3 regions of the Micromonospora sp. LHW51205 genome follow, and region 2 is predicted to be linked to each of the others. Evidence: riboswitches for the same ligand, from Rfam matches in the RefSeq annotation. Region 2 holds a riboswitch; each other region holds the start of a gene.

Region 1 (2,256 bases), 400 kb from region 2:
GCCGTGTTCGCCGTACCGCCCGGCTGCCCCGAGGGCGGCTGGATCGGCCAGCAACTGCTCGGCTGACCACGACGCTGACCACGACCAGGAAGGCGCGTCATGCGTACCCGTACCGTCTCCGCACTCCTCGCCGCGCTGTTCACCACGGCGCTGCTGCTGGTCCCGGCCACGCCCGCGGCGGCGCACAACTCGCTGCAGGAGGCCACGCCGGCCCGCGACGCCCGGCTCACCACCGCGCCGACGCAGGTGACGCTGCGGTTCCTGCAGCGACTCAACCCGGCCTTCACCACCATCACGCTGCGCGACTCCACCGACCGTCAGGTGCCCGCGAGCGCGCCCGCCGTGGACGGCGCGACGGGCACGGTGACGATCGAGGAGCCGCTGGCCAACGGCACCTACACCGTCGCCTACCGCGTGGTCTCGCGCGACGGCCACCCGGTCCAGGGCTCGTACCGCTTCACCGTCGCCGACCCGGCCGCTCCCCCGGCGGCCACCCCGTCACCGGCCACTCCCTCGCCGGCCGCCTCCGCGGACGTCTCGGCGGGCGCTGCGGCAGGCGCGGACGCCTCTCCGGCGAGCGCCGACGCTTCGGCCGACGCCGACGAAGGTCTGCCGGTGGGCCTGCTGGTCGGCGGAGCGGTCGCCGCGGTGGCGGCAGCCGGCGTGACCGCGCTACTGCTTCGACGCCGCCGCGCCTCCTGACCCGTCGCCCGCTGACGCGGGTCCGCCCGGCTTCCTGATGAGCGGGAGAGACGTCCCGCCATGCGGACGGCGCATGCGGGGCGGCACCGGGTGTGCCGGAGCCTGCGCGCCTGTGGGACGGCCGGGGGCAGTGCGCCGAAGGGCGGAACGCGGGTCGCGGCGAGGGCGGGTCGGGGCTGGGTTAGGCTGCCGGGAGCGCTGGTTCACCCGGTCGGCGACGGCCGGGTGTCGTAAGAGGGAACCCGGTGGAAGTCCGGGACTGCCCCGCAGCGGTGAGTGGGAACGACAGCCGTCAACAGCACTGGGCCACCGGCCTGGGAAGCGACGGCCGGTAGGCGACCGGCGACCCCGGTCGGGCCCGCGAGTCCGAAGACCTGCCCGCGTCGCGCGTACCACCGGTGCGCGCTGCCGTCGACCTCGCGGGTGGGTCGGGCGGGTGACACGCCGGGCGGGAGCCGTCGGCGTGCCTCGACGTGCAACTCCCCCGTCCGGTCGGCGGTCCGCTTCTGCGAGGACGGAACCGCACCGTGACCGATGCCATCACCCTCACCGGCCGACCACCGTCGGCGTCGCACCTGACCCTGTCGCAGATCATGGACCAGCACCACACCAACCTGATGGGCACGGTGCACGGCGGCCGGATCCTCAACCTGATCGACTCGGTCGCCGGGGTGGTCGCCGCCCGCCACTCCGACGGACCGGCCGTCACCGCCGCCATCGACGAGACGGCCTTCCTGCGCGCTGTCCGCGTCGGTGACGTGGTGCACGTGGACGCCCGGATCACCTGGGCCGGCCGCAGCTCGATGGAGGTGGCCGTGAAGGTCAGCGCGGACCGCTGGGACCGCGCGGTGCCGCCGGTGGACGTGGCGACCGCGCACCTGGTGATGGTGGCCGTGGACGACGAGGGCCAGCCCCGGCCGGTGCCGCCGCTGCTGCCCGGCACCGACGGTGACCGGCGGCGCTACCGGGAGGCGCAGATCCGGCGCGAACACCGGCTGGCGCTGCGCCGGGCGCTGCTCGACGGCGCCGAGGAGGGCTGAGGCGTGCTCGGACTGTCGGCGGCCACGCTCGCGGGATACCTGGCCGCGATCGTGGTGCTCATGCTCACCCCCGGGCCGGACATGATGTTCGTGCTCGCCAACGCCACCCGGTACGGCGCGCGGGCCGGGGCGGTGGCGGCGCTCGGGGTCGCGGCCGGGGAGGCGGTGCACGTCGCCGCCGTGGTGGCCGGACTCGCCACCGTGATCGCCGCGTCCCCGGTGCTGTTCACCGCGATCCGGTGGGCCGGTGCGGCGTACCTGATCGTGCTGGGCCTGCGGGCGCTGCGCGGCACGGGCCGGCCCGGCGTCGCGGCGGACGGGGCGGACGGCGGCGGCGCCGGGCGGGCGTTCCGGCGCGGGCTGCTCACGAACCTGCTCAACCCGAAGATGATCCTGTTCAGCGTGGCGTTCCTGCCGCAGTTCGTCCGGCCCGACGCGGGCCCGGTGGCGGCACAGCTGGTGCTGCTCGGCGCGCTGTTCGTCGCGGTGCAGCTCACCGTGGACCTGGCTCTCG
Region 2 (2,256 bases):
GCGATCAGCAGGTAGCTACCGATCGCCACGCCGGTCGTCGGCAGCCCGCCCGGCCCGGACGCGGCCGGGGTCGTGATCGGCGGCGCGGCGGTGGCCGGCGCCGCGGTCGTGGGCGCGGGTGTCGCCGGAGGGCTGGTCACGCTCGGCGTCGGGCCGGCGGTGCCGGTCGGTGGAGGCGACGTGGTGAGCGTGGGAGACGCGGAGGGCGTGGACGGCGCGGTGGGCGAGGCCGTGCCGGTCGGGGTGGGAGTCGACGTGGGCGGCGGGTCGAGGCCGATCCGGCCCAGCGGGACCTGGGCCAGCCCGAGCAGGGCCTGCGCGGTGGCCCGGCGCCACTGGTCCCGGTCGGTGTCGGTGATCCCGGCCGCCGCGGCAGCCGTGAATCCGTCGGTGTTGTAGGCGATCGCGCCGGCGTCGGCGGAGGCCGCGCCACCGTTGCCCGCGGTGAGCTGCAGCGCGGCCAGGGCCGTCGCCGCCCGGGCGGCCTCGTCGTCGCGGCCGGCGGCGGCGAGGGCCTGCCCGGCCAGGCCGGTGCTGTTGGAGTTCGCGCCGGTGGTCGGTCCCGAGCCGCCGAAGGAACCGTCGGCGTGCTGCTGGGTGACCAGCCAGTCGGCGCCCTTGCGGGCGGCGTCGCCGGCGCCCGTGGCGCCGTCCTCGGCCGCGGCCAGCAATGCCTGCACGGCCATCGCGGTCGAGTCGACGTCGAGGGTGGCGCCGGGCTGGTCGTCGCAGGACGGCGACGGCCCGTCGGCGGCGTCCGGGTAGAGCCGGAAGCCGCCCGCCGCGCACTGCTGCCGGATCAGGAAGTCCACCGGATCCTGTGGCAGGTCGCCGCTGCGGGCCAGGCCGAGCACGGCGAAGGACTGGTCGAAGGTGTTGCTGGCGTCCGGGCCGCTGTCGGCGGTGGTACGGCTGGTGATCCGTCCCCGCTGGTGCCCGGCGTCGGCCGTGGCGATCAGCGACAGGGTTTCCGCCCGCAGGTCGTAGCCGCCGAAGTCGGTGGGGTCCGCGTCGGCGGCGGCTGCGGCATAGAGCAGCTTGGCGGTGGCCCCGCCGTCGGTGAAGCCCTCGATGCCCCAGTCGTCGTAGCTGTTGTAGGACCGTACATGCTTTGCGACCTGCGCGGTTGCCGCCTGCCGGGTCTGCGCGTCGACGCCGGTGGCGGACAGCGCGACCAGACCGTCGATTGTCAGCCCCCAGTCCTCGGGGGTGAACGGTCCGGGCAGCGAACCGTTCTTGAACTCACCGGCCAGCCAGGACGCGGCGTCGCGGGCGGCGGTGACGTGGGCCGGGGCGGGTGCCGCGGCCACGGTGAGCGGGGCGCTGGTGATCGTGGCGAGAGTTGTCGCCGTGGCGATTCCGAGACCGATGGTGAGACGCCGGGACAGTGGCATCAGGGTGCCTTTCGCGGAGCGGTCGGTGAAAGCTCCGGGAAGCGCCCCGAGAAACGGACACCCCGCTCCGCGTGCTGCGGTGGGCGGGGTGGTCGGACCTCGGCGGCCCGGACTTCACCCTGTAGACCTCGACAGTGGAAGCCGCTCGTCCCGGGCGGGGCATTCCGGCTCGCGAAAGGGACTCTCGCTCACGGTTGCGGGTCAGCGCCGGCTTCGAACCGGCTTCCCCCCACACGGGACGTATGCAGTTGTGCCCGGCGCACCGGGTGCCGACACCGTACCGCCCGGGCGCGCGACGACGCCAGAGCAGCTGCCGGTACCCGGCGCGCCGCTGGTCACACCGTTCGCAGCCGGCGGGTCAGGGAGCGGCGATGCTCGGCGGGGCGCCGGCGCCGAAGGACCAGCCCTCGACGCTGCCCGGCGCGGGGTTGTAGCCGGTCGCCCCCGACGTGCTGTAGGACCAGGAGCCGCCGCTGGACGCATGCCAGTACGACCAGTACGCGGTGGCCGGCGGGGTGTTGACGCACGGCTCGGTCGCGGCGGTGGGCTTGCCGTTGATCCGGCAGACGAAGGCCAGGCCCCAGCGGGCGGTGCCGGTGACGGTGAAGCCGGCGGCCTGAAGCGCGGCCAGGCCGGTGGCCGGATCGCCCGGCGCACAGGCGACCTGGACGCCGCCGCCGAGCGCGGCGAAGTCGACGACCACAGTGACTCCCGAGGTGCCGGCGCAGGCGGCGGCGTGCGCCGACCGGGGCGCGGGTTCGACTGCGGTCAGCGCGACGCCGGCCACGACGGCGGCCAGCAGGCCGGCCATCCAGGTGCGGGCGGTGGGACGGTGACGGAACACGGGTCCTCCTGTGATCGG
Region 3 (2,256 bases), 390 kb from region 2:
AGCCCAGCGACACACCGCCGATGAACACGTACGCGGGCTGCGTGCCGAACGTGTCCCAGCAGGTGTGCAGCGTGACGGCGGCGGCGAAGGTGAGCAGGAACGCCGCCAGTCTCCGGCCGCCGGGCGCGGCGGCGAACGTGAACAACGCGGCGGCGGTCAGCCCGGTCCAGGCCAGGTGCGCGGCGGGCGCGGTGAGACCGCGAACCAGCAGCGTCCGCTCGACGGCGCCGAGGTTGCCCTCCGACCCGACGAACGCGGCGAACGCGTACCCCATGGTCTCCAGTGCGGCGAACCCGGCGCCGGAGGCCACGCCGATCACCAGGCCCTGCGCCGGTGACCGGTGCCGCCGCCACAGCAGCAGGATGCCGGCCGGCACGATCAGCTTCGCGGTCTCCTCGGCCAGGCCGACGAGCGCCATCGGCAGGACGCCGAGGCGGTGCAGCGTGCCGTACTCCAGCCAGCCGGCGGCGACCACGCCGACCACGCCGCCGAGGAGCGCGGCGACGCCGACGACGGAGCCGGGGACCGGGCGGCGGGCCGGCCGCCCCTGGGCGAAGGCCAGGAACGTGGCGGGCGCGACGCACGCGCCGAGCACGATCAGCGCTGGTACGAACGTGACGGTGCCGGTGCCGGACAGTGTCTCCAGCACCAGCAGGTGAAGCCCGACGCCGACGAGCAGGACCGCCACCCACGCCCAGCGGCGTCCGGTATTCCCCATACGCCGAGTATCGCGCCCGGCGGCGAGCGCCGGCATCGGGGGTAGGCACTGTGGACAGTGAGATCCATGCGACACGCCCGACACGACATCTGGTGTTGCCCAACCGCCCCCACCGCCATATATGGTGGTGCCGCAGCTGGTTCGGCCGAGCCCTCCGGGGCGGGGCCGAGGCAAGAGGGAACCCGGTGGAAATCCGGGACTGCCCCGCAGCGGTGAGTGGGAACGACAGCCGTCAACAGCACTGGGCCACCGGCCTGGGAAGCGACGGCCGGTAGGCGACCGGCGACCCCGGTCGGGCCCGCGAGTCCGAAGACCTGCCAGCGCGCCGTGCGCCTCCGCGTACGGCGGCCGGAGGTCGCGCGGGACGACCGACGCCAGCAGCCGGGCCGGCCGCGCCGTGCCCGTTGGCGTCTCCCGCCGTCTCCAGACGGTGACAGCGAGGAGAGGTCATGACTGTCGTGCAGGAAAGCCCGCCAGCCACCGGCGGCGGGTCCGAGGCCCGCCGGCCGGCGATGCGGGTACGCAAACGGGACGGCGACACCGAGCCGGTGGACGTCGGCAAGATCGTCCGGGCGGTCGAACGCTGGGTCGCCGACCTGGACGAGGTGGACCCGCTGCGGGTGGCCACCAAGACGATCAGCGGGCTCTACGACGGGGCGACCACCGCCGAGCTGGACCGGCTGTCGATCCAGACCGCGGCGGAGCTGATCGGCGAGGAGCCGCAGTACTCGAAGCTGGCGGCAAGGCTGCTGGCCGCGTACGTGGACAAGGAGGTCCGCGGTCAGGGCGTGGCGAGCTTCAGCCAGTCGATCGCGTACGCGCACGGGCTGGGGCTGATCGGCGACGAGACGGCCGCGTTCGTCGCCCGGCACGCGCGCAAGCTCGACGACGCCGTGGACCCGGACGGCGACAGGCGGTTCGAGTACTTCGGACTGCGCACTGTCGCGGACCGCTACCTGCTGCGGCACCCGCAGTCGCGGCTGGTGGTGGAGACGCCGCAGTACTGGCTGCTGCGGGTGGCCTGCGGACTGTCCCGCACCCCGGGCGAGGCGGTCGGCTTCTACCGGCTGATGTCCAGCCTGGCCTATCTGCCCAGCTCCCCCACGCTGTTCAACTCCGGCACCCGGCACACCCAGATGTCGTCGTGCTTCCTGGTCGACTCGCCGCGCGACGAGCTGGACTCGATCTACGAGCGCTACCACCAGGTGGCGAAGCTGTCGAAGTTCTCCGGCGGCATCGGCATCGCCTGGTCGCGGGTGCGCGGCCGGGGCGCGCTGATCCGGGGCACGAACGGCCGGTCCAACGGCATCGTGCCGTTCCTCAAGACGCTCGACGCCGGGGTGGCCGCGGTCAACCAGGGTGGCCGGCGCAAGGGCGCGGCCTGCGTCTACCTGGAGCCGTGGCACCCGGACGTGGAGGAGTTCCTGGAGCTGCGGGACAACACCGGCGAGGAGTCCCGGCGTACGCACAACCTCAACCTGGCCAACTGGATCCCGGACGAGTTCATGCGCCGGGTCGAGGCCGACGGCGAGTGGTCG

What was found. A riboswitch is a leader RNA that binds a small molecule or an ion and turns the genes downstream of it on or off. The one in region 2 is predicted to bind cobalamin.
Region 1: linked by a shared signal. The riboswitch ahead of DQE82_RS14190 (acyl-CoA thioesterase) and the one ahead of DQE82_RS15690 (prenyltransferase/squalene oxidase repeat-containing protein) in region 2 are both predicted to bind cobalamin.
Region 3: linked by a shared signal. The riboswitch ahead of DQE82_RS14205 (ribonucleoside-diphosphate reductase subunit alpha) and the one ahead of DQE82_RS15690 (prenyltransferase/squalene oxidase repeat-containing protein) in region 2 are both predicted to bind cobalamin.

Annotation. Positions count from the first base shown of each region.
Region 1 is NZ_QMEZ01000003.1:405,884-408,139, forward strand. Features, by position in the region: gene DQE82_RS14180 (Dyp-type peroxidase) at 1-66, shown strand, start outside; gene DQE82_RS14185 (copper resistance CopC family protein) at 100-702, shown strand; cobalamin riboswitch at 898-1,099, shown strand; gene DQE82_RS14190 (acyl-CoA thioesterase) at 1,230-1,742, shown strand; gene DQE82_RS14195 (LysE family translocator) at 1,746-2,256, shown strand, end outside.
Region 2 is NZ_QMEZ01000003.1:801,653-803,908, forward strand. Features, by position in the region: gene DQE82_RS15690 (prenyltransferase/squalene oxidase repeat-containing protein) at 1-1,394, opposite strand, end outside; cobalamin riboswitch at 1,530-1,667, opposite strand; gene DQE82_RS15695 (hypothetical protein) at 1,753-2,205, opposite strand.
Region 3 is NZ_QMEZ01000003.1:408,401-410,656, forward strand. Features, by position in the region: gene DQE82_RS14200 (PrsW family glutamic-type intramembrane protease) at 1-718, opposite strand, end outside; cobalamin riboswitch at 839-1,055, shown strand; gene DQE82_RS14205 (ribonucleoside-diphosphate reductase subunit alpha) at 1,168-2,256, shown strand, end outside.